DNA from 3 places in the Actinoplanes sp. CA-142083 genome. Region 2 is predicted to be linked to each of the others. Evidence: predicted binding sites of a transcription regulator. Region 2 holds the regulator's gene; each other region holds the start of a gene.

Region 1 (10,426 bases), 2.2 Mb from region 2:
CAAGGTCATCACGACCGCGGTCTACGGCGGCGAGCTGGTCGCCATCGAGGGCTCGTACGACGACGTGAACCGCCTCTGCGGCGAGCTGGTGGAGACCGACGAGTTCGAGGACACCGCGTTCGTCAACGTGAACGTGCGGCCGTTCTACGCCGAGGGCTCCAAGACCCTCGGGTACGAGGTGGCCGAGCAGCTCGGCTGGCGCATCCCCGCCCAGGTCGTCATCCCGATGGCCTCCGGCGAGCTGCTCACCAAGGTGGACAAGGCGTTCCAGGAGCTGGTCGAGATCGGCCTGGTCACCGCGCCCGAGGGCGGCTGGGCCGTCTTCGGCGCCCAGTCGGCGGGCTGCAACCCGATCGCCACCGCGCTGCAGAACGGGACCGACGAGATCGTCCCGGTGAAGCCGACCGGCATCGCGAAGTCGCTGAACATCGGCGACCCGGCGGCCGGGGCGTACGCGATCGAGTCGGTGCGCCGCACCGGCGGCTGGATGGACTACGCCGACGACGACGAGATCCGCGAGGGCATCCGGCTGCTGGCCGAGACGACCGGCGTCTTCGCCGAGACGGCCGGCGGCACGACGGTCGCCGTGCTCAAGAAGCTGGTGGCGAGCGGCAAGCTCGACCCCGAGAAGGAGACCGTCGTCTACAACACCGGCGAGGGACTCAAGACGCTCGACGCGGTGGCGGGCCTCGTCGGGCCCACTCATCAGATCAAGCCGTCGCTTCGCGGGGCCCGCGAGGCTGGCCTGCTGGGATAACGGTCGGTAGTCGAAACTCTGCCATTAGTTGAAGATTCCACCCCCGGAGGACTTGCGCACCGATTTCCGGATCGGCAAGATGCTCTCTGCGGGAGGGCCGACGCCGTACGAGGCCCCTCACCTTCGAGCTTGGCGACAATCTCTCGAGGTGCCCAACGACCCAGTGCCGGAGGCGCTGTGCGTCCGTCCTCCCGACCAAAATCGTTTAGCCAAAAATGAATCGCGAGCATGGCCGTTGCCCGGGCAGGGTGACGGCCATGAATCTTTCTACGGGTCCGCTGGTGACCCCAGCCGACGCGTACGAGATCTATCGGGCTTGCGAGGAACGCGACAAGCCGGACGTTCCGCCGCTGGCCCTGGAGCACTTCGTCGCACGGCTCGCGAATCCGTTTCCGGGCGCCGATCACGAGCACTATCTGGCCTGGATCGACGGTCACCCGGTCGGCTATCTCTGGATCGAGCTGCCGGTTCTTGACAATCTGGACAATGCGAACATCGAGCTCTCGGTCCTGCCGTCGTCGCGGCGCCGGGGCGCGGGCCGGGCGCTGCTCGACCTGGCCGCCGAGCGGATCCGGGAGCTGGGCCGCAAGCACCTGATCGGCCCGGCGATGTCCCGCCACCCCGACGGCGCGCTGTTCGCCGCGGCGATGCAGGCCAAGCCCGCCCTCGAAGAGGTGCGCAGCCGGCTCGACCTCTGCGCGGTCGACCGGGCCGGGCACGACGCGCTGCTGGCCGACGCCTGGCGGCACGCCGAGGGCTACCGGCTGATCCTGTGGACCGGCGTGGCGCCCGACGAGATCATCGACGACGTGGCGTACCTGGACGGCCGCCTCAACGCCGACGCCCCGACCGGCGAGCTGGCGTGGGAGCCCGAGAAGGTGGACGCCGCGAAGGTCCGCGAGGGCGAGCTGAGGGCGGCCCGGCGCGGGCGGACCAGCTATCACGCCGGCGCCCTGCACGGCGACCGGCTGGTCGCCTGGACGAGGATCGCCGGCGACGCCACCGACCCGGCGCACGCCTGGCAGAACATCACGCTGGTCGATCCGGACCACCGCGGCCACCGGCTCGGCATGCTGGTGAAGCTGGCGAACCTGGCGCATGTCCGCGAGCTGCGCCCCGGCCTCGAGGTGATCGACACGTTCAACGCCGCGTCCAATGAGCACATGCTGCGGATCAACCGGGCGCTGGGCTTCCGGCCCCTCGACTCGGTGACCTTCTGGCAGCTGACGCTGTAGTCAGATAGGGCGGCGCATCCGCAGCTCGGTAAGGACCGGGAGCACCGGGTGCGGCACGCGCTCGCCGGTGTCCTCGAAACCCAACTTCTCGTACGCCCGGACGGCGCGCTCGTTGCCGGCGACCACCTCGAGCATCAGCTTGTCGCGCCCGTTGGCCCGGGACCACTCGCCGACCGCCTCGACCAGCTCGGCCAGCACCTTGCCGCCGCGCTGCTCGGGGGTCACGTAGACCGCGAAGATCACGGTCACCTCCGGCTCCTCGGGCAGGACCGTGCCGCCGGCGTGCCCGATCAGCCGCGACCGGCCGCCCGGGTCGGCCACGAACTGGGCCAGCCGCCCGCCGCGGGCCGCCTGGGCGATGCGCTGCCGGTACGCCTCGTGGGGGCGGGCGGCGGCCTGGGCGAGCGTCTCGAGGAACGCCAGCGGGTTGTCGGCCAGCATCTCGAGCCGCAGCGCGCGCATCCTGGCCGCGTCCTCGACGGTCACCCGGTGCACGCGCCAGCTGTTCACGCTGTTCTCCCTACCCTGTGCCGGGGTCGCGGGCAACCCGGTTGCCGGGAAACGGACGGGGGTGGCGGCCACGGTCGCCGCTGAGGCAAGGTGTGTCGATGGATGTGGGCGAGGGCCGCATGCGCATGGTCGAGGGCCCGGTGGTCGAGGCCGCCGACCCGTTCGACCCGGAGTCGCGCACGCACGAGCTGGCCCGCCCCGGCGTCTCCGCCGGCTCGGTCACTCCCGAGGACGACCCGGTTGTCCCGCCGCATGGCGCCGGCCTGCGCGGCTGGCTCTCCCGCTGGCGGGGCGTGCTGCGCCGCTGCCTGGTCGCGCTGCTGCCGATCGGCCTGCTCGCCGCGCTGCCGACGCACTTCTTCGTGGGCAACGTCGACGACACGGTGATCGCCGCCCCGGCCCTGTCCGACCTGCTCGGCGGCTTCGGCCTGCTGCTGCTCCCGCTGATGTGGCTGGCGTACTTCGCGGTGTCCGCCCTGCCCCTGGTGATCGCGCTGGCCGGCCTGGTGCCGGTGGCGCTGGCCGAGGGCGCCACCGGGTCGCTGCCCCGCCCGCGCCGGGTGTGGCGCCTGGTGGCCTATCGGCTGCGCCCGCTCTGGCTCTGGCTGGCCGCGTTCGGCCTGCTGACCCAGGCGCTGCCGCTGCTGCTCACCGCCGACCGGCTGGGCCCGGCCGTCGCCGCGCCCCTCGCCGTCGGCCTCGCCGCGCTCTCCACCGCCGTGCTCACCTTCGCCGGCGTCCTCGGCTGCGTCGTGCTGATCGAGCGTGACCGCGGCCGTCGACGGGCCCAGCACCTCTGCTCGCGGGCCTCCCTGAGCGGGCTGGTCGCGGCCTCGCTCGCGGTCACCGTCCTGCCCCGGCTGGCCGACGCCGTGTGGGGCGGCCTGGCGTCTACCGTGGTGGCGGTGGCCGCCGTTCTGCTCTGGGCGATCGCCGCCGTGGTGACCTACGCGCAGGCCCGTCGCGCCGAGGGCCCGGTGACCAGCAATTCGCTGCTCGCCGAGCTGGCCACGCCCGAGTTCGACTGATTTCCGTTACCCCCGCGTTTTCTTGCACTCGACCCCCCGGAGTGCTAAACAGGTCATTGGCACTCGCGACGGTTGAGTGCCAAGCAGGTCGGGACGGTGGGGTTCCGGTCGCGGCGCCGCCATCGGCGCCGGGGCACGGGGCCGGTCGTCGCGGGCTATCCGGCTCGGCCTGAGGACGTCACATCGCCAGGTGGTGACGTCCGCAGAGTTCCGCGCAGAGTTTTTCTGCAACATGTCCAGGAGGACACAGCCGAATGGCCAAGATCATCGCATTCGACGAGGAAGCTCGTCGGGGCCTCGAGCGGGGTATGAACCAGCTCGCCGACGCCGTCAAGGTGACGCTCGGCCCCAAGGGCCGCAACGTCGTCCTTGAGAAGAAGTGGGGCGCGCCAACGATCACCAACGATGGTGTATCCATCGCCAAGGAGATCGAGCTCGAGGACTCCTACGAGAAGATCGGCGCCGAGCTGGTCAAGGAGGTCGCGAAGAAGACCGACGACGTCGCCGGTGACGGCACGACGACGGCGACCGTCCTCGCCCAGGCGCTGGTTCGTGAGGGTCTGCGTAACGTCGCCGCGGGCGCCAACCCGATGGCCCTGAAGCGGGGCATCGAGGCCGCCGTCGCGAGCGTGTCCGAGGGTCTCTCGCAGATCGCCAAGGACGTGGAGACCAAGGAGCAGATCGCCTCCACCGCCTCCATCTCCGCCGGCGACTCCACGGTCGGCGAGATCATCGCCGAGGCCATGGACAAGGTCGGCAAGGAAGGCGTCATCACCGTCGAGGAGAGCAACACCTTCGGTCTCGAGCTCGAGCTCACCGAGGGCATGCGCTTCGACAAGGGCTACATCTCGGCGTACTTCATGACCGACGCCGAGCGGATGGAGGCCGTCTTCGACGACCCGTACATCCTCATCGCGAACAGCAAGATCTCCGCGGTCAAGGACCTGCTGCCCGTCCTCGAGAAGGTCATGCAGGCCGGCAAGCCGCTGATCATCATCGCCGAGGACGTCGAGGGCGAGGCCCTGGCGACCCTGGTGGTCAACAAGGTGCGCGGCACCTTCAAGTCCGTCGCCGTCAAGGCCCCGGGCTTCGGTGACCGCCGCAAGGCCATGCTGGAGGACATCGCCATCCTGACCGGTGGCGCCGTCATCAGCGAGGAGGTCGGCCTCAAGCTCGACAACGCCGACCTGAGCCTGCTGGGCACCGCCCGCAAGGTCGTCATCACCAAGGACGAGACCACGATCGTCGACGGTGGCGGCAACGCCGAGCAGATCCAGGGCCGGGTCAACCAGATCCGCGCCGAGATCGAGAAGTCGGACTCCGACTACGACCGTGAGAAGCTGCAGGAGCGCCTGGCCAAGCTGGCCGGCGGCGTCGCGGTCATCAAGGTCGGCGCGGCCACCGAGGTCGAGCTGAAGGAGCGCAAGCACCGCATCGAGGACGCCGTTCGCAACGCGAAGGCGGCCGTCGAGGAGGGCATCGTCCCCGGTGGTGGCGTCGCGCTGGTGCAGGCCGGCAAGACCGCGTTCGACAAGCTGGACCTGGCGGGCGACGAGGCGACCGGCGCGACGATCGTGAAGCTCGCGCTCGACGCCCCGCTGCGCCAGATCGCCGTGAACGCCGGCCTCGAGGGCGGCGTCGTGGTGGAGAAGGTGCGCAACCTCGACGCGGGTCACGGCCTCAACGCCGCGACCGGCGAGTACGTCGACCTGCTGGCCGCGGGCATCATCGACCCGGCCAAGGTCACCCGCTCGGCGCTGCAGAACGCCGCGTCGATCGCCGCGCTGTTCCTCACCACCGAGGCCGTCGTGGCCGACAAGCCCGAGAAGAACCCGGCTCCGGCCGGCGCCCCGGGCGGCGGGGACATGGACTTCTGAGTCCAGCCCCATCGCAACATCCGGAAGGCGGGTCGCTTCGGCGGCCCGCCTTTCCGCATGTCAGCGCCGGTGTCGTCCGGGGCGGGGGCGCTCGGCCAGCCACCACAGGGTCCCGCCGGTCGCGACGGCGATCAGGCCGGCTCGGGCCACGGCCAGCACGTCGTGGCCGGTGGTCGGCAGGTCGGCGACCGGCACGACGCGGATCGTCACGCTTCCCGTGGACCGCCCGCCGCGATTGTCACCGACCGTGTAGCCGAGCGCGTCCGCCCCGGCCGCTCCGGCCGCGGAGAGCTCCGTGGTCGTCCGGTCGTCGGCCGTGTATGTGACGGTCGTGGCGGTCATCGTCGCCGTGCCGCGCCGGGGCTTGCGGATCGTCGTGATCCTCAGCGGGTCGCCGTCCGGGTCGCGGTCGTTGAGCAGCGGCCGGATCACCACGCTGTCCCCGGCCGCCACCGTGACCCGGTCGTCCACCGCCACCGGCGGCCGGTTGCGCCGCGCCGGCGGCGGTGGCGTGCTGTGGCCGGGTGATGGTGTGGATGAGGCGCTGGGAGACGGCGCAGGCGATGGCGTGGCCGGCTCGGTGGTCGGCGGCGTAGTGCCGGGCGGCGGAACGACCGGCGCCGCCGGCACGATCACGTAGACCGTCCCCTGCGCCACGTTGCCGTCGGCGTCCACCATCTCGAAGGTGAAGCTGTCGGTCCCGGCGAAGCCCGGATCCGGCACGTAGGTGACCGTCCCGTCCGCGTTCAGCAGGGCGGTGCCATGGGCCGCCCGGCCGATCCGCACCGGGATCACCGGCCGCCCGTCCTGGCCCGTGTCCGGCAGGCCGATGCCCACCGACCGGCCGTCCAGCACCGTGACCTGCTTGTTCGGCACCTTCGGCGGCACGCCCACCACGATCTCGACGTCGGCGGTGGTGCGGTGCCCGGCGTCGTCGACCGCCATGTAGCCGAAGGTGGCGGTCCCGGCGAACCCGGCCGGCGGGGTGTAGGTCACCGCGCTCGCGGTGAAGCTGGCCGTGCCGTGGCCGGGCGTGGTGACCGCCGTGACGTCGAGCGTGCCGGCCGGGTCGAGGTCGTTGGTGAGCACGTCGACGGCGATCGCGTGCTGGTAGGGCGTCCTGCGGGAGTCCGGCACCGCGACCGGCACGCCGTTGGAGACCGTGATCGTGACGGTCCCGGTCGCGGCGCCGCCGTTGCCGTCGCTGATCACGTACGGGAAGGTGTCCGGTCCCACGTAGCCGGCCGCCGGGGCGTACCGGACCTGGCCGGACACGATGGCGGCCGTGCCGTGTCCCGGCGGGCCGGCCGAGACGATGGTGAGGGTCTGACCCGGGTTGGCGTCGGTGTCGTTGGCGAGCACGTCCACCACCACCGTCCGGTCGGAGAGCAGCGCCGCGGTGTCCGTCCCCGCCACCGGCACGGCGTTGGCCACCTGCACGGTGACCTGCGCGGAAGCGGTGTTCCCGGCGTCGTCGGCGATCGAGTACGGGAAGACGTCCGTCCCGAAGAACCCGGGATCCGGCCGGTACTCCACCGTCCCGTTCGCGTTGAGCCGGGCCGCGCCGTTCCCCGGCGTCCCCACCGAGTTGACGGTGAGCGGCCGGGCCTCCGGATCGGTGTCGTTGGCCAGCACCGCGATGTCGACGGCCGTGTCCGCCGGAACCGCCACGAGGTCGTCGACCGCCGCCGGCGTGCCGTTGATCGTGATGGTGACGTGGGCCCCGCTGGTCAGCCCCAGGTCGTCCGTGAGCACGTAGTCGAAGCCGTCCAGCCCGGCCGTGTTCGGGTCGGCCCGGTAGGTCAGCACCCCGCCGGCCAGCGTCAGCGTGCCCTTGGCGGGTCCGGTGGCCGAGGTGACGCTGATCGCCTGCGCGGTGTTGGGGTCGCTGTCGTTGGCGAGCACCGCGAGCGTGGCCGGCACCCCCGGCCGGGCGGTGAAGGCGTCGTCGACCGCGACCGGCGCCGCGTTGCGTACGGTGATCGTCACGATCGCCGAGTCGGTCAGCCCGGCCGGGTCCCGGATCGAGTAGACGAACGAGTCGTTGCCCTGGAAGCCCGGGTCCGGGTCGTACGTGATCGTGCCGTTCGCGTGGTCGGTGACCGTGCCGTGGCCGCCGGCCGCGACCACCGTCAGCGAGACCGCGTCGCCGTTCGGGTCGTCGTCGTTGCCCAGCACCGGCACGACCACCGGCGTGTTCGTGTCGGTGGACGCCGCGTCGGCCCGGGCCACCGGCGCCGTGTTCACCACCGTCACCGTCACGTTCGCGCCGACCACGCCGCCGTGCAGGTCGTCCACCGTGTAGTGGAAGGTGTCGGCGCCGAGGAAGCCGGGCGCGGGCGTGTAGGTCACCCGCTTGTCCGCTCCGATCGCGACCGTCCCGTGGCCCGGCCCGGCGTCGACCGTGACGGTCAGCGGCTGCCCGTTGGGATCGCCGTCGTCGTTGGCCAGCACGTCGATCGTCACGGAGGTCCCGCCGGGACCGGTGGCCGCGTCGTCCCGCGCGACTGCGACCCCGTTGGCCACGGTGACCGACACGGTGGCGGTGGCGGTCCCGCCGTGGCCGTCGTCGATCGTGTACGTGTACGAATCCGGCCCCGACCAGCCCACATCCGGCAGGTAGGTGATCGTGCCGGCGAGGTCGCGGGCGACGACGCCGTGCGCCGGATCGGTGGTTCCGGCGACGTGCAGCGGGTCGCCGTTGGGATCGGTGGCCCAGTGCAGCACGTCCAGCGTGAGCGCCGTGCGGTACCCGGTGGTCACCAGGAAGGGCTGGGCTACCGGCGCGGCGTTGCCGACCGTGACGGTCACGGTGGCGCTGTCCGTGGTGAAGCCGTCGGTGATCGTGTACGTGAAGGTCGCGGCGCCCGAGAAGCCCGGCGGCGCCGTGTACCGGACCACCCCGGCGAGCAGGGAGGTGCTGCCCGTGCCGGGCGCCGGGTTGCCGACCGACTGGACGCTCAGCGTGCCGAAGCCGTTCGGGTCGGTGTCGTTGGCGAGCGCCGGCACGACCACCCCGGCCTGGGCGGCGGCGTAGGTCACCGCCAGCACGTCGTCGGCCGCGGTGGGCAGCGCGTTCTGCACGTCGACCGAGACCTGGGCGGTCGCCGTCCCGCCGTGACCGTCGCCGACGGTGTAGGTGAACGTGGCGGTGCCGGCGAAGAGCAGCGACGGCGTGAAGGTGACGCCGGTCCCGGTGAACGTCACGTTCCCGTCGGACGGCGTCGCGGGCTGGGTGACCGCCACGACGGTGAGCGGGTCGCCGTTCGGGTCCGAGTCGTTCTGCCGGACGTCGATCGTGACCGGGGTGTTCCAGTCCGTGTTGATCATGTCGTTGTTGGCGACCGGAGGCGCGTTCTGCGTGGTCACCGTGACCGTGCCGGTCGACCAGCCGCCGTGCGGGTCGTCCAGGCGGTACGGGAATGTGTCGGCGCCGGCCCAGCCGGTGGCCGGGGTGTAGGTGACGGTCTGGTCGGCGTGCACCACCGCGATGCCGTGCGCCGGGACGCCGGTGAGCGAGACCGTCAGCGAGCTCACCAGGTCGTCCGGGTCGCTGTCGTTGGCCCGGACCGCGACGGTGACCGGGGTGGCGTGGCCGGTCGACGCCGTGTCCGAGACGGGCACCGGCGGGGAGTTGACCGCGAGCGTCGCGGTCGCGGTGTCGTTGGCGGCGTTGGCGTCCGAGCCGCTACCCGTCGCCTTGAGGGTGGCGACGGCGCCGGCGGCCGCGGTGTTGTCGGCGGTGGCCGGGACCGTGACGTTGCCCGAGCTGCCGGCGACCAGCGGGCCGAGCGCGCAGGCGACCACCTGCCCGGTCGCCGAGCAGCCGGCCGGCAGGGTGCCGGGGGAGACGCCGGGCGGCAGGGTGAGCGTGCCGGTCGCGGCCGGCTCCAAGTCGCCGCTCGCGTTGGTCACGGTGATCGTGTAGTTCACCGTGACCGGGGTGGCGGCCCGCTGCACGAAGGCCGGCATCACCGAGAGGCCGGCGGCCAGGTCGGCGTGCGGCTGCAGGACTGTGCTGGCGACGGAGCCGCCGGCCGCGGCGACACTGACGCTGGTGGTGCGCCCGGTGTAGCTGACGTTGACGAGGTTGGTGATGGCGTACCCGGCCGGCGCGCCGACCGCGACCCGGACCCGGAGAGTGACCCAGGTGGTGCCTAAGTAGGGAATGCTGCCCAGGCTCCAGCCGGCCGCCCCCGCGCCGAACCAGCCGTTGTCACCGTCGGCGCCGTCGGTGAGCGGCGTGCCCTGCACGGTCAGCGAGCCGGGGACGTAGGTGGTGTAGGGCGGGATCGCATCGGCCAGGTTGACCCCGTCGGCCGTGTCGCTGCCGTCGTTGCGCACCGCGATCCGATACTCGATCACGTCGCCTGGCAGCAGGTCGCCGCCGCTCAGGTCGGTGCCGGTGAGCGTGGTGGTGATCTTGGGGGCGTAGAGGTCGATGGTGAACGTGATGACGCCCGGGTAGTACTGGTCGCCGCTCGTGGTCAGGGTCAGCTTGGTCGAGGTGGCGCCGTTCGCGAACATCCCGGTCGCGTCCACCTGGTCCACGTCGAAACCGAGCAGATTCGCGTACGGCGGATTGCGGCCGCCCACCGCCGCGCCGGAGTCGCTCACCGTGCTGTTGAAGAAGTTGTCCGCCAGGTTCTGGGTATCGGCCAGCGGCTGCCCGTCGACCTCGAGGCTGTCCCCGGAGGTCCCGCTGTCACCCTCGTACGCGACCGCCCCGATCTTGGCGTGCACCGTGCCGGCGTGCGGGGTCTCGAAGCCGGTGATCGAGATGTCCGTGTCGCTGCTGGTGACCTGGCCGAAGCCGTCGAAGATGCGCAGGCTGCGCATGTCCTCGGCCGGGTTGCGGTAGGCGATGGCCAGCGACCAGCCCGCGAAGAGGTTGGTGAGCGCCGCGGGCGTCTGGATGTCCGCGACCCCGTACACGCCGTTGCCGGCGCCCGCGACCATCGCGGTCACGTCGGCGAAGCCCTGATAGACCGTGCCGGTCGTGTACAGGCTGCTCGCGGT
Region 2 (10,426 bases):
GTGCACAAGGACAAGGCGTACGCGTACGGCGTCAATATCGCCGCCAAGCTGCAGAAGCTGATTCCCCGGCAGCAGTTCGAGGTGCCGATCCAGGCTGCCATCGGCAGCCGGATCATCGCGCGGGAGACGATCCGCGCGATCCGCAAGGACGTTCTCGCCAAGTGCTACGGCGGCGACATCACCCGGAAGCGAAAGCTCCTCGAGAAGCAGAAAGAGGGCAAGAAGCGGATGAAGATGGTCGGGCGCGTGGAAGTGCCGCAGGAGGCCTTCATCGCCGCGCTGTCGACGTCTGACGCTTCGGACACCAAGGGAGCAAACAAGAAATAGGGCGGTTTGGTTTCTCCGGTGCTCGGGAACTGTGGGGCTCGACGGACGCAACGGATGCTCCACCCCCGAGGAGGAAACCTCATGACTGTCACCGGCATCATCACGGCGCTTATCGTCGGTCTTGTCATCGGCGCGCTGGGCCGCCTGGTCGTACCGGGCAAGCAGAACATCCCCATCTGGCTGACCATGGTGGTCGGTATCGTCGCCGCGCTGCTCGGTACGGTCATCGCTCGTGCCTTCGGCGTCGCGGACACCAAGGGCTTCGACTGGATCGAGTTCCTGTTCCAGGTCGTGCTCGCCGCGATCGGCGTTGCCCTGGTGGCGGGTGTCGGCTCGCGCCGCCGCCTCACCCGATAAGGGAAGCTGCACCAAGCGCCGGACCTGGTTCAGGTCCGGCGCTTGGCATGTGTGCGGTCAGTAGCGGAACTTGTGCTGGGCGCTTCGCCTGTTCACCCAGGCCGGCAGCCCGTCGACGTGGTCGCGGTGGGGCCGGCGCTCGTCGTGGGTGTGGGCGTCGGTCACGTTGCGCATGGTCACCACGTAGCCGCGGACCAGGCGGTCCTCGCGCAGGTCGCGGTAGGTCGCCTCGATCAGGATCTGGGACTCGTCGGAGCGGCGCAGGGCGCAGAACAGGATTCCGTCCCCGTTGGACTGGAACGCCCGCCGCACCTCGCTGCGATCGTCGGGGTGGACCAGGTCGGTCAGCGTGGAAAGCGGAGTGATGCCCTCGTCGCCCAGGAGGTCGTGGACGGCCGGGCTCGCGTAGCGGATGCGCTGGTCGTCGTCGATCACCAGCATCAGCTCGGCGGTGTTGCCGATGACCGTACGCAGGTATTGGTCGCTGTCGCGCCGGCCCACCGCCTCGACCAGCGCGATGCGGTCGAGCGCCAGCGCCGCCTGGCCGGCCAGCACCTCGAGGGCGTCGCGCGTCACCGCCAGCACCTCGCGCGGGGCCTCGACGATCAGCGCGCCGCCGCTGGGCCGCGCGACCGCCAGTGGCTCGAGCCGCAACGGGCAGACCAGGGTCGTCTCGTCGTGCCACCAGCTGCGCGGGCTCGGCCCCGGCGGCGCGACCGGGACCGCCTCGTCATCGGCGGCGAAGATGAGCGAGCGCAGCGATGTCGACGGACCGCGCTGGCCGGGGCGGCCACCCCCGCGCGGCGCCGGCATCAGCTGCTCGGCGGCCGCATGCACCGCCGCCTCGACCGCCGGTGGGTCGGCCGCGGCGACCAGCGCGCCCGAGGCCGTGCGCAGCGCCCTCTCGCGGGCCGCGGCCTGACTGTTCTGCGAGATCGAGTCGGCCAGGCGGGTGATGGTCAGCAGCAGCGTGAGCGCGCCCGCCACCGCGATCACCACACCGTCGTGGACCTCGCCGTTGAGCGCCTCGACGAGCAGCACCGCGGGCGGCGTCGCCACGGCCGCGCCCAGCAGCGCCGCCCAGTGCCCGCGCCACGGGGTCGCGCGCGGCGGCATCGGCCGGGTCAGCCGGGTCATCGACGGATGCAGGGCGGCCAGACCCCACGTGACGTACAGGACTATGTAGCCGCTCTCGGTGATCACCCCGGGCGCCATCGGATAGATGATGTCGCTGGCCAGCATGCCGACCGAGCCGGCCAGTAGCAGCGCCGCCGACACGTTGCGCCCGGCGGCGAGCACGAGCCGGCCGGTGACGCCGATCAGCAGCAGGTCGCCGATCACGTCGGCCGCCGAGATCTTGCCGGTCAGGACGTTGTCGCCGATCATGAAGACCCACACGACAAGCAGCGTCGAGCAGGCGGCCGCGAGCAGGTCGATCAGGCGGGCCCGCTCCACCAGCAGCGAGCCGCCCCGGGTGAACTGGATCAGCGCGGCCGCGACCAGCACGAACATCGACAGGTAGCACGCCTCGGCGGCGGACATCGCCCCGGCCGCGTAGAAGACGTCACCGACCGCGATGGCGGCGACCGAACCGGCCAGCAGCAGCCAGGGGCCGACGCGGCTGGGACGGTGCCACCGGACGCCGACGATGATCGCCAGACAGCTCGCCGAACCCAGCAGGATCCATTCGATCGCCCTCGACACGTCCTACTTAGTACCAGGGCGGTAGCTGTCTGTCCATGCGCGGATATACGCTGCGCTATTTGGCCACCGAATCGATGAACATCACGGAGAGCAACGTTTCCTGGGAGCGCGCCCGGCGCATGCCGAGAGACTTTCGCGACGTCAGCTGAAGACTTGGGCGATGACCTGACGCTCGTCCACGCCGCCGTCCGCGGTTACAGGCTGCCACTTGCCGTCGGGCGCGTGCCATTCGAGGTCGGCGAAACGTACCCGTTCGAGGCCGGTCGCCGAGGCGTGCGAGACGAGCCAGTGCGCGTACCGCCAGCCGGTGCTCGCGTCGGAGACCGCGACCGTCAGTCCCGCCGCCTGGCTCGCCGCCGGCGTCTTCGCCAGGCCCTTGCCCCAGTCCAGCTTGAGCCCGTTCATCAGGGCCGCGGCGGCGGCCGCCCCGCGCAGGACGGGCGCGCCCGTGACGGTGCAGGCAACCGCGCCGGTGGCGCGGCCGGTCAGCGCACGGGCCAGCACCGCCGACTCGTCCGCCCATTTCTCGTACGCGTTCGGGTAGGCCGACCGCTGCACGCGCTGCGCCGCGTCGGTGACCCGCATCTTCTCCCAGCCCTTGACCCGCTTGAGCGCGGAGTAGAACTTGTCGGCCGCGTACCGCGGGTCCTGGATCTTTTCCGGCGTGCCCCAGCCCTGGCTGGGCCGCTGCTGGAAGAGCCCCACCGAATCGCGGTCGCCGGTGTCCAGGTTTTCCAGTTTGGACTCCTGGAGGGCGGTGGCGAGCGCGATCACGACGGCCCGCTCCGGCAACCCGCGCCGGATGCCCACGGCGCTGATCGTCGCGGCGTTGGCCATCTGCACCGGGTCGAGCGTGACCTCGCCGTCGGCCTTGACGGTGCACTCGGGGCCGATGATCGTCGGCAGCTTGATGTCGCCGGACATGCCACGCATCACGACCACCACGCCCAGGGTGCCGACAACAGCGAGCAACGCGAGCACCACGATCGGCGTCCTGCGCACTCACACCTCCTCGACGGCTACCCCGTGCCAGGCAACAAGCGTAAACAACGACCGCACCACGGAACCGTCACTGCACTACACCTCGCGCGGCGAAGGCACCCACGAGGCCGGGCGCTTCTCGCGGAAGGCGTCGACCCCCTCGGTGCCCTCGGCCGAGCGGAAGTAGGCGCCCGAGCGCTCCGACAACTCGGCCAGCTCGGCCCGGATCGAGGGCGCCGGGGTCCGCCGGAGCAACTGCTTCGCCCCCGCCAGGGCCAGCGGGCCGCCCCGCACCAGGGCCTCGCAGTACGCCGCCACCGTCGCCTCCAGCCCTTCGGCCGGGACCGCCTTGGTGACCAGCCCGACCTCGGCCGCCCGCACGCCGTCGAAGACCTCGCCGGTCAGATAGAGCTCGGCCGCCGCCCGCGAGCCGAGCCGGGGGAGGACGGTGGCGCTGATCACGGCCGGGATGACGCCGAGGCGCACCTCGGTGAAGGCGAACGTCGCCTCCCGCACGCAGACCGCGATGTCGGCCGCGGCGATCAGGCCCAGGCCGCCCGCCCGGGCCGGGCCGGCCACCCGGCAGACCACCGGCTTGGGGAACTCCCAGAGCGCGGCCAGCACGTCGGCCAGCAGCTCGGCGGGCACCCGGCCGGAGGCGCGGGCCTCGGCGGTCTCCTTGAGGTCGGCGCCGGAGCAGAAGACCGGCCCGGTGTGCGAGAGCGTGACCGCGCGGACGGCCGGGTCGGTCAGCGCCGCCGAGAGCGCCTCGAGCAGCTGCTTCATCAGCGGCGTGGAGAGGGCGTTCCGGTTGGCGGGGCTGTCCAGGGTCACGGTGGTCACCCCGGCGACGGTGGCGGTACGGACCAGATCCATGGGCGAGACCATAACGGCGCCTGCGTCGAAGTGGGAGACGGGCTGCGGCGTGGCCCAGCCGCCGCCTGGCCGCACGACGCGAACACCCGAATACAACCCCGGTATTCGGGCGCCCGCGTCGCACGCCCAGACGACACCTGGACCTCGCCTCGCTCCGGCCCCCACTTCGACGCAGGCGCCGGCCGTGCACACTTGGTGGATGGCTGGCGCACTTCCCGATGGCGACCCCGTGCCCACCGACGGGTCCCTTCCGCCCGACGCGGCGGCGAGCGCCGGAAAAAACGGATTTGCCGTATATGTCCACGTGCCGTTCTGCGCGAGCCGCTGCGGTTACTGCGACTTCAATACCTACACGGCGAGCGAATTAGGCGGCGCGAGCCGAGAGGGCTACGCCGACACGGTCCTGCAGGAGCTCAAGCTCGCCCAAAACACGATAAATCCGGAAAAGGTGGACACGGTGTTCGTGGGCGGGGGCACCCCGACCCTGCTGAGCGCGGACGATCTCGGGCGCATCCTCGAAGGCATCGACAAGACCTGGGGCCTGAGCAGCGACGCCGAGATCACCACCGAAGCGAACCCCGAATCCGTGACGCCCGAATACCTGCGCCGGCTTCGCGCCAACGGCTTCACCCGGATCAGCCTCGGCATGCAGTCCGCCAGCCCGCACGTGCTCAAGATCCTCGACCGTCAGCACACCGCCGGGCGGGCACCCCAGGCGGCGCGGGAGGCGAGGGAGGCGGGCTTCGAGCACGTCAACCTCGACCTGATCTACGGCACCCCGGGCGAGACCCCGGACGACTTCGCCGCGTCCCTCCGGGCGGTCGTCGAGGCCGGCGCCGACCACGTCAGCGCGTACGCCCTGATCGTCGAGGACGGCACCCGGATGGCCGCCCGCATGCGCCGCGGCGAGCTGCCCTACCCCGAGGACGACGTGGCCGCCGACCGCTACCTGGCCGCCGAGAAGGCCCTGACCGAGGCCGGTTTCACCTGGTACGAGGTCTCCAACTGGGCCAAGGGCGAGGACTCCCGCTGCCGGCACAACCTGCTGTACTGGACCGGCGCCGACTGGTGGGGCCTGGGCCCGGGCGCGCACAGCCACGTCGGCGGCGTGCGCTGGTGGAACGTCAAGCACCCCACGACGTACGCGAAAAGGCTCGCCGACGGCGTCTCGCCCGGCCATGCCCGCGAGCTCCTCGACGACGAGGACCGCCGCGTCGAGGACATCATGCTGCGGGTACGTCTCAGCGACGGCATCCCGCTGGCGGGGCTGGACGGGCGCGGGGCCAAACAGGCGCTCGAAGACGGTCTGCTCGTGCCGGAGGCGTACGGGAAAGGGCAGTTGATCTTGAATTTGAAGGGCCGGCTGCTCGCCGATGCGGTGATCCGCGAGGTGGTGTGACTACGCCGGGCCCCCGACCCGGCGCCTGCCACGATCTACTTGATGATTTGCACCGTCATGGGGTAGTTGTAAGGCTCGTTGTTGCTGGCCTTCACGCCGGCGATGACACCGAAGACGATCGCGATGATCGACGCGGCGATGCCGACGAAAATGCCGATGACGATGCAGCTGAGCACCCAGCCGACGAGCGCGATGATCGACCAGAGGATCTGGAAGTTCAGCGCCTTGACGGCCTCGGCCCGCACGACCGGGGACTGGTTGCCCCGGGCGAGCAGCGCGACCAGCGGGGCGATCCAGCCCGCGCAGCCACCGCCGAGGAAGGCGCCGGCCGCGCCGCCGAAGTGGGCCACGAGGATCCAGGTGCGGTCATCGGTGGCGCTGCTGGGCCCCGGACCGTAGCCGTATTGCTGCGGGGGCGGGTTGTAGCCGCCCGGGGGCGGGCCGTAGCCACCACCGGGAGGCGGTGCGTTGTATGCGCCGGGAGGCGGGCCGTAGCCACCGCCGGGCGGCGGCGGGGGCGGGGACGAGGGTGGCGGTGTCGAACCCGACGTCGGATCGTTAGCCGCATACGGATTACCTTCACCGGGCGGGCGAGGTGGTTCTGTCATGGCTGCCACCGTAGGACCGCAGCTCAATACGGTCGAGAGCGACATGCGGTACGAGTCGATGAATAGACAGTCCACTCGATCATCGCGCCGGCGGGAACGGCGACGTAGACTGGCACTCTGTCTTTGGGAGTGCCAAACGTCCGCGAGGGAGGGGTCATGAGTCTGGATGACCGCAAGCTCGAGGTCCTGCGGGCGATCGTCGAGGACTACGTCGAGACCCAGGAGCCGGTCGGCAGCAAGGCCCTGGTCGAGCGCCACCAGTTGGGCGTCTCTCCCGCCACCGTGCGCAACGACATGGCCGTGCTGGAGGAGGAGGGATACATCCGCCAGCCGCACACGAGCGCCGGGCGGGTCCCCACCGACGCGGGCTACCGCCTGTTCGTCGACCGCCTATCCAAGGTCAAGGCGCTGAGCCCGGCCGAGCGCCGCGCGATCGAGCGCTTCCTGATCGGCGCGGTCGACCTCGACGACGTGGTGCATCGCACAGTGCGCCTGCTCGCCCAGCTCACCCGCCAGGTCGCGGTCGTGCAGTACCCGTCGCTGGCCCGCTCTTCCGTGCGCCATCTGGAACTCGTCCCGATCTCCACGACCCGCCTGATGCTCGTGATGATCACCGACACCGGCCGCGTCGAGCAGCGCCTGGTCGAGCTGCCCGGCCCGGTCGCCTCCGACGACGTGACCGACCTGCGCCGCAAGGTCAACGAAAAGCTCGCCGGTCAGCGCATGTCCGACACCCCGCCGCTGGTGCAGGGCCTGGTCGACGAGTGCGCCCCCGGCCACCGCAACACGATGGCCTGCCTGGCCAGCGTCCTGCTCGAGACGCTGGTGGAGCGCAGCGAGGAGCGGCTGGCGCTCGCCGGAACGGCGAACTTGACGCGGGGAGGTGTGCTGGACTTCCAGGGCACGCTTCGCCCCGTGCTCGAGGCCCTCGAGGAGGAGGTCATCCTGCTCAAGCTCATCGGCGACCTGGAGCCCAGCAAGACCAGGGTGCGCATCGGCGACGAGAACGAGATAGACAACCTCCGCTCGACGTCCGTGGTCAGCACGGGCTACGGCCCAGGGACGACTATCGTTGGGGGGCTGGGAGTGCTCGGACCCACCCGGATGGACTACCCCGGCACCATCGCCACGGTTCGTGCGGTGGCACGCTACGTGGGCGACCTGCTGGCCCAGAACTGACCGGCTCAGAACTGACGGATTCGCGCTGACAATGAGGACCCCAAACCCCGTGGCCAAGGATTACTACGGCATTCTCGGCGTGAGCCGGGAGGCCACCGACGACGAGATCAAGCGCGCCTACCGGAAGCTGGCTCGGCAGTACCACCCCGACGTCAACCCCGACCCCGAGGCCGCCGAGAAGTTCAAGGACATCAACGCGGCGTACGAGGTGCTGTCCGACGACCAGAAGCGCCAGATCGTCGACCTCGGCGGCGACCCGCTCGCCCCCGGCGGCGGCATGGGCCCCGGCGGTCCGGGCGGTCCCGGCGGCCCGTTCGTGGGCTTCCAGGACATCATGGACGCGTTCTTCGGCACGGCGGCCGGCGGCGGCTCCCGTGGCCCGCGCCCGCGCACCCGCCCCGGCGCCGACGCGATCCTGCGCCTCGAGCTCGACCTGGTCGAGACGGCGTTCGGCGTCGAGGCCCCGATCACCGTCGACACCGCGGTCCTGTGCACCCAGTGCTCCGGCGCCGGCACCGCGCCCGGCACCCACCTGGCCACCTGCGAGACGTGCGGCGGCCGCGGCGAGGTGCAGAGCGTGCAGCGCACGTTCCTCGGCCAGGTCGTCTCGTCCCGCCCCTGCTCCACCTGCCAGGGCCACGGCACGGTCATCCCGCACCCCTGCCCGACCTGCGCCGGCGACGGCCGCGTGCGCACCCGCCGCTCGCTGACCGTGAAGATCCCGGCCGGCGTCGAGGACGGCATGCGCATCCGCCTGGCCCAGCAGGGCGAGGTCGGCCCCGGCGGCGGCACAGCCGGCGACCTGTATGTCGAGATTCACGAGCGCCCGCACGACGTCTACTCCCGCAAGGGCGACGACCTGCACTGCCGCGTCACCCTCCCGATGACCGCGGCCGCCCTGGGCACCCGCCTGACGATCAAGACGCTCGACAGCGAGGAGGCGATCGAGGTCAAATCCGGCACCCAGCCCGCCTCGACGCTGCGCATCCGCGGCAAGGGCGTGCCCCACCTGCGGGGCCAGGGCCGCGGCGACCTCTTCGTCCACCTCGACGTCAAGACCCCGACCAAGCTGACCGCCGAGCAGGAGCGGATGCTGCGCGAGTTCGCCAAGACCCGCGGCGAGGACGTGGCCGAGCTGAGCAAGCAGGGCGGCTTCTTCAGCCGGATGCGCGACGCTTTCAACGGCCACTGACCTATTTGATACGCCCTGGGGACAGGTCCCCGGGGCGCAAGGCGATCACCGTCGTTGGTCGCGCCATTGCCGCCCGCGCCGGGCTGAGCTGCCGGGCCGGCGCTTCCCCCGTGCGGCCGCCGCTGAAATCCCGCTATGTGGTGGCCGTTGCCAGCTGATGGGAGCGTGTCCCGCCCTCCCCGGCGGGCCGTCCCCTTTGCTGGTCATATGGGCTGGTCTGCGGGTCACATTGCGGGAAACGCGCAGTGCCCCCGCTGGAAATATCGCTTATTTCCGGCGGAGGCACCTGATCGCCCGGTGAAGCTGATGAGTTGGTGCGCGCAGCTGACGGCGGCTCTTCAAGATTTCGCGGGTGGGGGCTTCCGCTATGCAGGCTCGAGCCGATCCCTGCCGCTGCGTCCCGCCGTGAGCTCATCGATCCCGGGCCCTCTGGCCAGAACCGCCCTGCCGACGGCGAGGTCGTCCTCGGTGTGGACACCTGCGGTACTCGATCACCGCGGGGCCCTGCCGGGCACTCGCACCTTCCGGCCACGAGCAGCGGCTATACCGGCCTGCACGGGTGGGGCGGCCAGTCACGAAGAGCGACACGATCGACGCCGAGCAGGCGGCCCGGGCGGTGTTGTCCGGCCGCCCGTTGTCCACAGGTAGTGCGGTCTAGCGGGTGGCCAGGGTGCGGCTGGCGTGGGTGGCGGCCTCGTGGGCGGTCTTCTTCAGGAGGTTGGCGGTCTCGATGAAGGCGTCCATGGCCGGGTTGACGCCGGCCAGGGTCAGCTCTCGCTCGATCAAGGTCAGGTCGGCGCCCCAGACGTCGGCGACGATGCGGCGCAGGTAGGCGGTGTTGTGGTCCCAGCCCTCGCGCGGGGTGCCGGGGCTGTAGCCGCCGCCGCGGGTGGTGAGGACGATGGCGGGCTTGCCCTCGAGGAGGCGTTCGCCCTGAGCGCCGCCGGCGATGGCCAGGTCGATCCAGATCTTGGCGTGCTGGGAGACGCCCCAGTTGTAGAGCGGCAGGGCCAGGATCACGGCCTCGGCCTCGCGGAGCTCGTTGGTCAGCGTCGAGGCCAGCGCGAACGCCTTGCGCTGCTCCTCGGTGCGCTGCTCGTCGGGGGTGAACGCGCTGAGCGCGGCGTGGCCCCAGGCGTCGGCGGGCAGCGGGTCGGCGCCGACGTGGCGGCGCACGAACGTGGTCTCCGGCCGGACGGCCAGCCACTCGGCCTCGGCGATGTCGGCGAGCTCACTGCTGGCCGAGTGCGGGCCCTGGATGCTGGCGTCGATACGAAGAACGGTCACGGCAAACGCTCCCTGTCAGATGGTGTTGAATGTTCAACACCGGGTTCTCCAGAAGCTTGCCACGGCAAGTGTTGAATGTTCAAGACGGGTACCCTTCAGTGGTGACAAACACCACGACGCCGCCGCACGACGACGACGTCCCCTGGCTGGGCGACGACGAGCGCGGCGCATGGATGACCCTGATCTCCCTGCTGATGAGCCTGCCCACCGCGATCGACGCGCAGCTCAAGCGCGATTCGGGGCTGAACTTCTTCGAGTACTCGATCCTGTCCGCGCTGTCCCGGCGGCCGGGCCGGGCCGTGCGGATGAACACGCTCGCCCTGTACGCGGGCGGCTCGGCGTCCCGGCTGTCGCACGCGGTCACCCGCCTGGAGAAGCAGGGCTGGGTACGGCGCGAGGTGCACAACTCGGAGATCCGCTGCACCGAGGCGATGCTCACCGAGAAGGGCCTGGCGGTGCTGGAGGCGGCCGCGCCCGGTCACGTCCGGGAGGCCCGGCGGCTGGTCTTCGACTCCA
Region 3 (10,426 bases), 760 kb from region 2:
TGATCGTGCCCGAGTCGATCGTGTAGATACCGCTGACGCACTTGACCAGCGTTGACTTGCCGGCGCCGTTGTCGCCGACGAGAGCCGTGACCTCGCCGGGGTAGACGCTCAGACCGACGTCATGCAGGACCTGAACGGGACCGAAGCTCTTGTCGATCCCGCTGAGCTCCAGAAGGGGTGTCGCGGCCACGGTGGTTCTCCTTCGATTGGTGACCGGGTTTCGTCGTCGTGGCTCCGCCACAGGCGAGAAGGGTGGGGGGGTGATGACCCAACTCCGGCGCCGCCCACGCCCCATGGCCGGGGGTGAGCGGCGCCGTCGTCAGCCGTCCGGGACTAGCCCGTCACAACTCGGGTCAGCTGATGCCCGCGTCCGTGCAAGCCTTGGCGAAGTCGGCGGTGCAGAGCTCCGCCTTCGTGACGAAGCCGTCGGCGACGACGTCCTTCACGTTGTCCTTGGTGATCGACTGGGGGGTCAGCAGCACCGAGGGAACGTCCTTCTTCGACTCCGGGTCGGTGACCTTGCCGGTGGCCGTGGTCGGCTTCTGGCCCTTGGCGATCGCGATGGCGAGCTCGGAGGCCGCGTCGGCCTCCTTCTTGATCGCCTTGTAGACCGTCATGCACTGGTCGCCGACGAGGATGTTCTGCAGACCCTGAACGGTGGCGTCCTGGCCGGTGACCGGGACCTGGCCGTTGAGCTTGTTCTTCTTCAGGACCGCGATGGCCGCGTTGCCGAGGCCGTCGTTCGCCGCGAGAACGCCCTTGATGTCCTTGTTCTGGGTCAGCATCTGCTCGAAGATGGTGCCGCCCTGGGCGTTGTCCCAGTCCGGAACGGACTGGTTCGGGCCCTTGGTCAGGGTGCCGTCGGTGTACAGCGGGTTCAGCACCGAGTCGTAGCCCTGGGCGAACAGGGTGGCGTTGTTGTCGGTCGGGGAGCCGTTGAGCTCGGCGACGACCGGCTTGGTGAGGTTCTTGGCCTTGAGGCAGTCGACCAGACCCTGGCCCTGCAGCTCGCCGACCTTCACGTTGTCGAACGACACGTAGTAGTCCGCGCCACCGTTCAGCGTGAGACGGTCGTAGTCGATCGTGGCGATACCGGCGGCCTTGGCCTTGTCCAGCACGGCCTTGCCGGTGCCGGAGTCCAGGTTGACGATGATCAGGACCTTGACGCCGCTCGAGATCATGCCGTCGGCGATGGTCTGGAACTGCGTCTTGTCACCCTGCGCGTTCTGGATGTCGGCCGTTACGCCGGCCGCCTTGAAGGCGTCCGTCAGGTACTTCAAATCCGCGGTGGCCCACCGGGCCGAGCTCTTGGTGTCGGGGAGGATAACGCCAACCTTGCCGGTGCTCGAGCCGCTGCTGCTGCCGGAGTCGCTGCCGCTGTCGTCGCCACAGGCAGCGATGCTGCCGGTGGCCAGCAGGCCGACCGTGGCAAGGGCGAACAGTCCCTTACGCATTCCTTGTGTCCTTTCGGGTAATCCGGGCCTTCGATCGGATTCGATGGTGTGCGCTGCGGGAGTGTCGCTCCCCGAGACGCCGAGTGATCAGGAGCTAGTTTGTTGTGCCCGGCAACGTATTCCCGTTGCGGCCCGTCGCACAAGCGGTGCGCCCCGGCGATCTCGTAACCCGGCATAACAATCCGGCAACACGGCGGTTATCCGGAGATGAGGGCCCTGGCGACAGCCAGGGACCGGCCCCGGACGATCGCCTAAGGTCGCTCACAGGGTGACGCTAAGTCACTCCCGTGCCCGATCTTGTCCGATCTCGGGATAAAGATCCCCTCGGTCCGTAACGTTGTCGTAACGGCTTGCCACCGATCGGGTTTTATGTCCTGATCATGGCGGTAACGGCATCGGTCAACCGAATCAGATCACCCGGCGCGAGCCCCACCTGAAGGCCGCGGCGACCCGCCGAGATGAACATCCGGTCAAGGGCGAGCGCCGACGAGTCCACCACCGTCGGCAGCTTCTTCCGCTGACCGAGCGGGCTGATGCCACCCCGGACGTAACCGCTGCTGCGCTCGGCCGCGGCCCGCTCGGCGAGGACCGCCCGCTTGCCGCCGGCCGCCCCGGCCAGGGCCTTGAGATCAAGGTCACCGGTGACCGGCACGACCCCGACGACCAGCCTGCCGTCGACCTCGGCGATGAGGGTCTTGAAGACCCGGTCGGGCCCGATCCCCAGCGCCCGCGCCACGAGCGCGCCGTAGTTCGGCGCGTCGGGGGACACGTCGTACGGATGCAGGGTGTGCTCGACCTGCTGGTCGGTCAGCACGGCGGTCGCGGGGGTGCCGGCCGCGGGCTTCTTTGCCATGGCAAAAACCGTACTCGTCGAATCTTTGGGCTACCCGTGTGATTTTTGCCCTTTTGCCCAGGTGAATCTGCCCCTTCAGAGCGGGCGGCACAGCAGGGCCGTAGGCGCGCCGGCCACCCGGGTCAGCACCAGCGAGGCGGCCTCGGGGCCGGACAGGCGCAGGTCGCGGCGAAGTTGATCGGGCTCGAGGGCGGAGCCGCGCTTACGGATCTCGAGGCGGCCGACGCCGCGCTCGCGCAGCAGCGCTCGCAGCCGTTTCAGAGAGAAATGCAGCACATCGGTTATCTCCAGGCGGCGGCCGAAGGGAGTGCCGGCGGGCTCGTCGGCGTACACGTAGGCGATGTCGGGGTCGGCGAGGCGGCCGCCGACGCTCGCCGCGAACTCGGCGACCAGGTGCGAGCGGACGACGGCCGGGTCCGGGTCGTAGACGTAGGCGCCGACCGGGCCGACCGGGGCCTTCGCCGTGCCGCTGCCGGTGAGCTCGGCCGCCTGGGAGCGCAACAGCGTGGCGCGACGCGGGACCTCGGCGAGCGGGCCGCACCAGAACGCGGCCTCGACCAGGTCGCCGTCGACGCTCACCCACTCGCCCTCGGCGCCCGGCGGCAGCAGGGCGTGGTCGATGCCGGGCGCCAGCTTGAGCACCGTCCTCGGCACCCGTTCGGTGAGGCCGGCAACAAACCCCCACGGCGGCGAGTACGAGTTGGGATCGAACACCCGGCCGCGACCCGCACGGCGGCGGGCCGGATCGGCGAAGACCGCGTCGTAGTCCTCGACCCGGACGGTGGTGGCATCCGCGCAGTCGACCTTGACCCGATCGTCGAGGCCGAGCGCGCTCACGTTCGCCGCGGCGATCTGGGCGGTCAGCGGGTCGGCCTCCACGGCGTACACGAAAATCCCGGCACTCGCCGCCGCCAGCGCGTCGGAGCCCAGCCCGCACCCCAGATCGGCCATGGTTCCGACCCCGGCCGCCGCGAGGCGCGCCGCCCGGCGATCCGCCACCGCCGCTCGCGTCGCCTGCTCCAGCCCGGGGCGGGTGAAGAACATCCGCGCGGCCCGCTCGCCGAACTTCGCGGCCGCCTTACGACGTAGCTCCACCTGAGTGAGCGCCGCGGCGGCGAGCTCCGGATCGACGCCCGTCGACCTCAGGGCCGAGGCGGCCGCGAGCGGATCTCCATGATCCACAGCGGCGGCGTTGGCCAGGGCGTTCACCCCTTCGGGGGTACGGAGGCGGGCGAGGAGGTCGGGAGTCACGAAGGCATTCTCCCCGGCGTGACGACACTGGCACTCTGGTTGACGGAGTGCTAGTTCCGGCATAACCTCGCGATTAGCACTCTCAACATGAGGGTGCCAACCGGAAGCCCGCACGGGCGGACGGTTAGGCACCAGGCGGACCGGCACCCGCGACGACGGCCCCGCCCGGTGGCATGAGGCATGAGACCGGCCTGGTTCATGGCCGGCAAACCTGTACCCAGGAGGGTATGCCCGTGACTACCGCGACCAAGGTTGCGATCAAGCCGCTCGAGGACCGCATCGTGGTCCAGGCGAACGAGGCTGAGACCACCACGGCGTCGGGCATCGTGATCCCCGACACCGCCAAGGAGAAGCCGCAGGAGGGCACCGTCCTCGCCGTCGGCCCGGGCCGCATCGACGACAAGGGCAACCGCGTCCCGATCGACGTCCAGGTGGGCGACACGGTCCTCTACTCGAAGTACGGCGGCACCGAGGTCAAGTACGCCGGCGAGGAGTACCTGGTGCTCTCCGCCCGCGACGTCCTCGCGGTCATCGAGAAGTGACCTACTGACAGTGCTCACCGCCCTGGCCCGGCACCTCGGGTCAGGGCGGTGGCGCGTGAAGGGACCTATACATGGCGAAGATTCTCAGCTTCTCTGACGACGCGCGGCACCTGCTGGAGCACGGCGTCAACACGCTCGCCGACACGGTCAAGGTCACGCTCGGCCCGCGCGGGCGCAACGTCGTCCTGGACAAGAAGTTCGGCGCGCCCACGATCACCAACGACGGTGTCACCATCGCCAAGGAGATCGAGCTCTCCGACCCGTACCAGAACCTCGGCGCCCAGCTGGTCAAGGAGGTGGCGACCAAGACCAACGACGTCGCCGGCGACGGGACCACGACGGCGACCGTTCTCGCCCAGGCGCTGGTCCGCGAGGGCCTGCGCAACGTGACCGCCGGCGCCAACCCGCTCGGCCTCAAGCGCGGCATGGACAAGGCGGCCGAGGCCGTCTCCAAGGCGCTGCTGGCCAAGGCGGTCGACGTCGACGACCACAAGGCGATCGCCAACGTCGCCACCATCTCGGCCCAGGACGCCACCATCGGCGAGCTGATCGCCGAGGCGATGGACCGGGTCGGCCGCGACGGCGTCATCACCGTCGAGGAGGGCTCGGCGATGCTGACCGAGCTCGAGGTCACCGAGGGTCTGCAGTTCGACAAGGGCTTCATCTCGCCGAACTTCGTGACCGACGCCGAGTCGCAGGAGGCCGTCCTCGAGGACGCGTACATCCTGATCACCACGCAGAAGATCGCCAGCATCGAGGAGCTCCTCCCGCTGCTCGAGCAGGTGCTGCAGACCAGCAAGCCGCTGCTGATCATCGCGGAGGACGTCGAGGGCCAGGCCCTGTCCACCCTGGTGGTCAACTCGATCCGCAAGACCGTCAAGGTCGCCGCGGTGAAGGCGCCCGGCTTCGGCGACCGCCGCAAGGCGATGCTGCAGGACATGGCGATCGCCACCGGCGGCGAGCTGATCGCGCCGGAGCTCGGCTACAAGCTCGACCAGGTCACCCTCGACATGCTGGGCAGCGCCCGGCGCATCGTGGTCGACAAGGAGAACACCACCATCGTCGACGGTGGCGGCAAGACGTCCGAGGTCACCGACCGGGTCGCGCAGATCCGCAAGGAGATCGAGGCGTCCGACTCCGACTGGGACAAGGAGAAGCTGGCCGAGCGTCTGGCCAAGCTCTCCGGCGGAATCGCGGTGATCAAGGTCGGCGCGGTCACCGAGGTCGAGATGAAGGAGCGCAAGCACCGCATCGAGGACGCCATCGCGGCGACCCGGGCGGCCGTCGAGGAGGGCACCGTCCCCGGCGGCGGCGCCGCCCTCGCGCAGGTCGCCAAGGAGCTCGACGGCGGCCTCGGCCTCACCGGCGAGGAGGCGATCGGCGTCAGCATCGTGCGCAAGGCACTGGTGGAGCCGCTGCGCTGGATCGCGCAGAACGCCGGCCACGACGGCTACGTCGTGGTGGGCAAGGTCGACGAGCTGGGCTGGGGCCACGGCCTCAACGCGGCCACCGACGAGTACGTCGACCTCGCCGCGTCCGGCATCATCGACCCGGTGAAGGTGACCCGCAACGCGGTCTCCAACGCCGTGTCGATCGCGGGCCTGCTGCTGACCACGGAAAGCCTCGTGGTCGACAAGCCGGCCGAGCCGGAGCCGGCCGCCGGCGGCGGCCACGGGCACAGCCACGGTGGCCACGGCCACCAGCACGGCCCGGGCTTCTGATCGGGTTCATCGTTTACCGGAAGGGCGCGCCAGGTGGCGCGCCCTTCCGCGTCTCCGCCCACGGATCTACCCTCTGATCCGGGGGGATCATGACTGCGGAGCTGCGCGACAGACATGCCGAGCGCACCGCGCCGCCGGCTTCCGGGTGGCCCGGGCGGCGGGCGTCGAATCCGAGATGGAGCTGGCGTACGCGGGCCTGCACCAGCTGTGTGCGCCGCTGCTGGATCTGCGCGACCGCCGGCCACCCCTGCAGAGCGAGGCGCTGGCGGTGGCGTTCGGCGATCGGGCCGGCAGTCCCCCCGACCGGTTCCTGGTCGGCATGGCGGTGCTGAACCTGCTCGCCGAGGCGGCCGAGGAACAGCCGGTCCTGTGTGTGATCGACGATGGACAGTGGCTGGACCAGGCTTCGGTGCAGACCCTGACGTTCGCCTCCCGCCGGCTGGTCGCCGAGCGGGTCGGCGTCTTCTTCGCGGTCCGCGATCCGGAGTCCACGCCGGCCTGGCGCGGACCGGCGGAGCTGCCGGTCGCCGGCCTCGCCGACGAGGACGCCCGCGCGCTGCTGGACGCCACCGTGCCGGGACGGCTCGACGAGCGGGTCCGTGACCGGATCGTGTCCGAGACGCGCGGCAATCCCCTGGCCTGCCGGCCACCGGGGGCGCGCCGGCCGAGGCCGCCGGGCTGGTCGGCTCGGCCGGCCGGGCGCAGGGTCGCGGTGGGGTCGCGGCCGCAGCTGGCCGCCACCGGCGAGGTCACGGCCGACCGCGCCACCAGGGCGCACGACAGCCTGACCCCGCAGGAGGCGAACATCGCGGGCCTGGCCGGCAGCGGACTCACGAACGCCGGGATCGGCGCACGGCTCTTCCTCAGCCCGCACACCGTCGAGTGGCATATGCGCAAGATCTTCACCAAGCTGGCCATCACCTCACGCCGCCAGCTCCGCCCCGCCGACGGAACCTGACCCCAAGCCGCTCCCCCGCAGCCCAGACGTCCGCCGCGCGCCCGCCTTTCTTCGCCCGCCCTTCTTCGCGCGCCCCTGCCCTCCTTCGCGCGCCCCCGCCCTCCTTCGCGCGCCCCCGCCCTCCTTCGCGCGCCCCCGCCCTCCTTCGCGCGCCCCCGCCCTCCTTCGCGCGCCGGCCGGCGGCCACGCGACTCAGCCGGCGGCCATGCGACTCAGCGGGTGGCGCCGGCGGCATCCGTGTCCGCCAAGGGCTCGTCGGTGTCCTCCGGGGTGCGCTCGCCGTGCCAGGAGCGCCACAGCGACGCATACGGACCGTTGGCCGCGACCAGCTCGTCGTGGGAGCCGAGCTCGGTGATCCGGCCGTCCTCGACGACGGCGACGCGGTCGGCGTCGTGGGCCGAGAAGAGCCGGTGCGCGATCGCCACCACCGTGCGGCCGTGCAGCACCGCCCCGAGCGACCGTTCCAGGTCGCGCGCCGCCCGCGGGTCGAGCAGGGACGTCGCCTCGTCGAGCACCAGCGTGTGCGGGTCGGCCAGGACGAGCCGGGCCAGCGCGATCTGCTGCGCCTGCGCCGCCGACAGCGAATGACCGCCGGCGCCGACCGTGGTGGCCATCCCCGCGGGCAGCGCCAACGCCCAGTCGAGTGCGTGCACCGCCGCCAGCGCCGACCGCACCTCCGCCTCGCCGGCCTCCGGGCGCACCATCGCCACGTTGTCCCACACCGAGCCGATGAAGACGTGATGCTCCTGGCTGACCAGCGCCACCTCGGTGCGCAGCTTGTCGAGCGGCAGGTCGCCGATCGGCGTCCCGCCCACCGTGATCGTCCCGGTGGTGGGCTGGTGCACACCGGCCAGCAGCCGGCCGAGCGTCGACTTGCCCGCCCCGGACGGCCCGACGATCGCGAGCCGCTCTCCCGGCTCGAGGGTCAGGTCGATCCCGTGCAGGACCTCGCGCCCCGGCACGTACGAGAAATGCACGTCGCGGACCTCGATGCGAGTCCCTTGCGGTTCCCCCATCGCCTCGGCCGCCGCCGGCGGCTCGTCCTCGGCGACGCCGAGCAGGCGGGCCAGCGACGCCGTGCCGACCTGGAGCTCGTCGAGCCAGCCGAGCAGCCGGTCGAGCGGATCGATCAGCAGCTGCACATAGACCACCGCGGCGGTGAGCTGGCCGAGGGTGACCGAGCCGCTCAGATAGAGCAGACCGCCGACCAGCAGCGTCGACACCACCGGCAGCACGTAGCCGACCTCGACCACCGGGAACCAGACCGTGCGCAGGAACAGCGTGTATTTCTCGGCCAGCCAGGTGCGCTGCAGGTCGGCGTCGGTGCGCTCGACCCGGCGGCGATGGCGGCGCAGCGCGTCGACCGTGCGGGCGCCGTCGACGGTCTCGGCGAGGCCGTCGGTCACGCCCGAGTACTCGGCGTTCTGCTTCAGGTATGCCGCCGGGGAACGACGCAGGTACCACCGGGTGCCGACCCACAGGATCGGCACCGCGATCAGCAGGGGTAGCGCCAGCAACGGGGTGACCACGACGAGCGCGCCCACCACCAGCACGATCGTGATGACCGCGATCATCGTCTCGGGCACGGCGAGCCGCACGCACCGCGACAGCGCGTCCACGTCCCGCGTCGTACGAGTCAGCAGGTCACCGCTGCCGGCTCGCTCCACGGTGGACAACGGCAGGGCGAGCACCCGCTCGACGAACTCCTCCCGCAGGCCGGCGAGCACCCGCTCGCCGAGCTGGGCACTCGCCAGATAGGCGAACCTCGTCAAGACCGCCTGGAGCACCACGAACCCGGCGATCAGCGCGGCGAGCCGGTCGACGAGACCCGCGCCCCGGCCGTGCTGGATGCCCTCGACGAGGTCGCCGAGCAGGCGCGGCCCGACCAGGCCGGCGATCGCGGCGAGGACATGCAGCGTGACCGCGCCCCAGAGCACCCGCGGATAGCGCCGGAACAGCTCGCGCACGTACCGCCGCACCTGGGCGTTGTCGGCGATCGGCAACAACCCGGTCATCCCGGCTCCTGCTCTCGGAGCACGGTGCGGGCGTAGCGCGGCTCGTGGTCGAGCAGCCCGTGGTGGGAGCCGGTCGCGACCAGCCGGCCCTCCTCGACGAAACACACCCGGTCGACCCGGTCGAGGACCAGCGGGCTGGACGTGCAGATCACCGTCGTGCGGCCGGCCCGGGCGGTGATCAGCCGCTCGGCGATGCGCGCCTCGGTGTGCGCGTCGACCGCGCTGGTCGGCTCGACCAGGATCAGCGTGTCGGGGTCGGCGACCAGCGCCCGGGCCAGGCGCAACCGCTGCTGCTGCCCGCCGGAGAACGACCGGCCGCGCTCGGCGACCTCGCTGTCGAGCCCGTCGGGCAGCGCCTCGACGATGTCGGTCGCGGCCGCCGTGTGCAGCGCGGCCGGCAGCGAGCCGCGGTCGTGCGGGTCGAGGTCGTCGTGCAGCCGGCCGGTGAACAGGCGGGCGTCGTTGTCGGCCACCAGGATCCCCTCACGGACCGTGGCCATCGCGAACCCGTCGAGCGGCCGGCCGCCGACCGTGCCGCCCTCGGCGTAGCGACCGAGGCGATCGGCGATCTCCGCGGCCTCGGCGGGCGCGGTCGCCACGATCGCGGTGATCTCGCCGGGATGGATGACCACACCGGACCGTGGGTCGGCGAGGTCGCCGGCGAGGTGCCCGGCCGGCAGCGGCGCGGGCGGGTCGGGCAGGTCGGTGACGGCCCCGAGCATGGTGACGACCCGGCGGCTCGCCACGTGGCCACGAGTGAGCTTGTCGAGCGTCTCGGTGAGCTGCCGCAGCGGCGCGACGAGAAACGCCGCGTACGCATAGAAGGAGACCAGCTGCCCGACGGTGATCTTGCCGTTCAGCGCGAAATGGGCGCCCAGCCAGGTGACCAGCACCAGGAAGATGCCGGGCAGCAGCACCTGGGCGGCCTCGAGCAGCGACTCGACCCGGGCGGTGCGGACGCCGGCCACGCGCAGCGACTGCGACTCGGTGCGGTAGCGCTCGGCCATCACCGCCTCGCCGCCCACGCCGCGCAGCACGCGCAGGCCGCCCACCAGGTCGGCGGCCCGGCCGGTGAGCAGGCCCTGCTGCTCGCGGGTGACCTGCTGCCGGTGGTGCAGCGGCTTGATCAACAGGCCCACGACGGCCATCAGGATCGGCACGCCGAGCACCACGACCAGGCCGAGCGGCACCGAGGTGAACAGCAGGATGACGGTCACGGTGACGACCGCGACGAGCGAGCCGGTGCCGCGGGCGGTGATGTCGATGGCGGCGCCGATCGCCCGGATGTCGGCGGTGCCGATGGCCACCACCTCGCCGGTGTCGAGCCGCCGGGACAGCGCCGAGCCGAGCCGGGCGGCCTGCCGCACGGTGATCTGGACCGTGACGAACATGGCGCTCAAGTAGTTGACCACCGCGAACCGGTGGCGGGACACGCCGGTGATCGCCTGGCCGGCGCCGACGGCGAGCAGGACGAGGCACCAGATCAGCAGGCCGTGGTCGTCGCGCCGGGTCGCGGCGTCGATGGCACGTCCGATGAGCGCGGGCACGACGGCCTGACACAGCATCCAGACGACGGCCAGCAGGATTGCGGGGACGACGGTCAGCTTGTAGCGCCGGACCAGCCAGCCCAGG

Evidence for each region. The regulator HrcA, encoded in region 2, represses chaperone genes, less so after heat shock. The targets are predictions, from matches to a motif close to GGTTNGCACNCTCNNNNNGAGNGTGCNAACC.
Region 1: groL (chaperonin GroEL) is a predicted target of HrcA. The motif match lies at 3,585-3,615, and genes of this name have one in related genera.
Region 3: groES (co-chaperone GroES) is a predicted target of HrcA. The motif match lies at 3,630-3,660, and genes of this name have one in related genera.

What each region holds. Positions count from the first base shown of each region.
Region 1 is NZ_CP192076.1:10,200,737-10,211,162, reverse strand. Features, by position in the region: gene thrC (threonine synthase) at 1-757, shown strand, start outside; gene ACQPZX_RS47275 (GNAT family N-acetyltransferase) at 1,015-1,992, shown strand; gene ACQPZX_RS47270 (N-acetyltransferase family protein) at 1,993-2,538, opposite strand; gene ACQPZX_RS47265 (hypothetical protein) at 2,601-3,530, shown strand; gene groL (chaperonin GroEL) at 3,785-5,407, shown strand; gene ACQPZX_RS47255 (Ig-like domain-containing protein) at 5,468-10,426, opposite strand, start outside.
Region 2 is NZ_CP192076.1:1,613,837-1,624,262, forward strand. Features, by position in the region: gene lepA (translation elongation factor 4) at 1-327, shown strand, start outside; gene ACQPZX_RS07715 (GlsB/YeaQ/YmgE family stress response membrane protein) at 409-684, shown strand; gene ACQPZX_RS07720 (PAS domain S-box protein) at 742-2,388, opposite strand; gene ACQPZX_RS07725 (hypothetical protein) at 2,530-3,390, opposite strand; gene ACQPZX_RS07730 (enoyl-CoA hydratase-related protein) at 3,466-4,257, opposite strand; gene hemW (radical SAM family heme chaperone HemW) at 4,445-5,644, shown strand; gene ACQPZX_RS07740 (DUF4870 domain-containing protein) at 5,680-6,252, opposite strand; gene hrcA (heat-inducible transcriptional repressor HrcA) at 6,409-7,431, shown strand; gene dnaJ (molecular chaperone DnaJ) at 7,481-8,623, shown strand; gene ACQPZX_RS07755 (FMN-dependent NADH-azoreductase) at 9,278-9,910, opposite strand; gene ACQPZX_RS07760 (MarR family winged helix-turn-helix transcriptional regulator) at 10,012-10,426, shown strand, end outside.
Region 3 is NZ_CP192076.1:852,584-863,009, reverse strand. Features, by position in the region: gene ACQPZX_RS04160 (ATP-binding cassette domain-containing protein) at 1-190, opposite strand, end outside; gene ACQPZX_RS04155 (sugar ABC transporter substrate-binding protein) at 354-1,454, opposite strand; gene ybaK (Cys-tRNA(Pro) deacylase) at 1,822-2,307, opposite strand; gene ACQPZX_RS04145 (THUMP-like domain-containing protein) at 2,383-3,558, opposite strand; gene groES (co-chaperone GroES) at 3,786-4,100, shown strand; gene groL (chaperonin GroEL) at 4,172-5,821, shown strand; gene ACQPZX_RS04130 (helix-turn-helix transcriptional regulator) at 5,997-6,779, shown strand; gene ACQPZX_RS04125 (ABC transporter ATP-binding protein) at 6,992-8,794, opposite strand; gene ACQPZX_RS04120 (ABC transporter ATP-binding protein) at 8,791-10,426, opposite strand, start outside.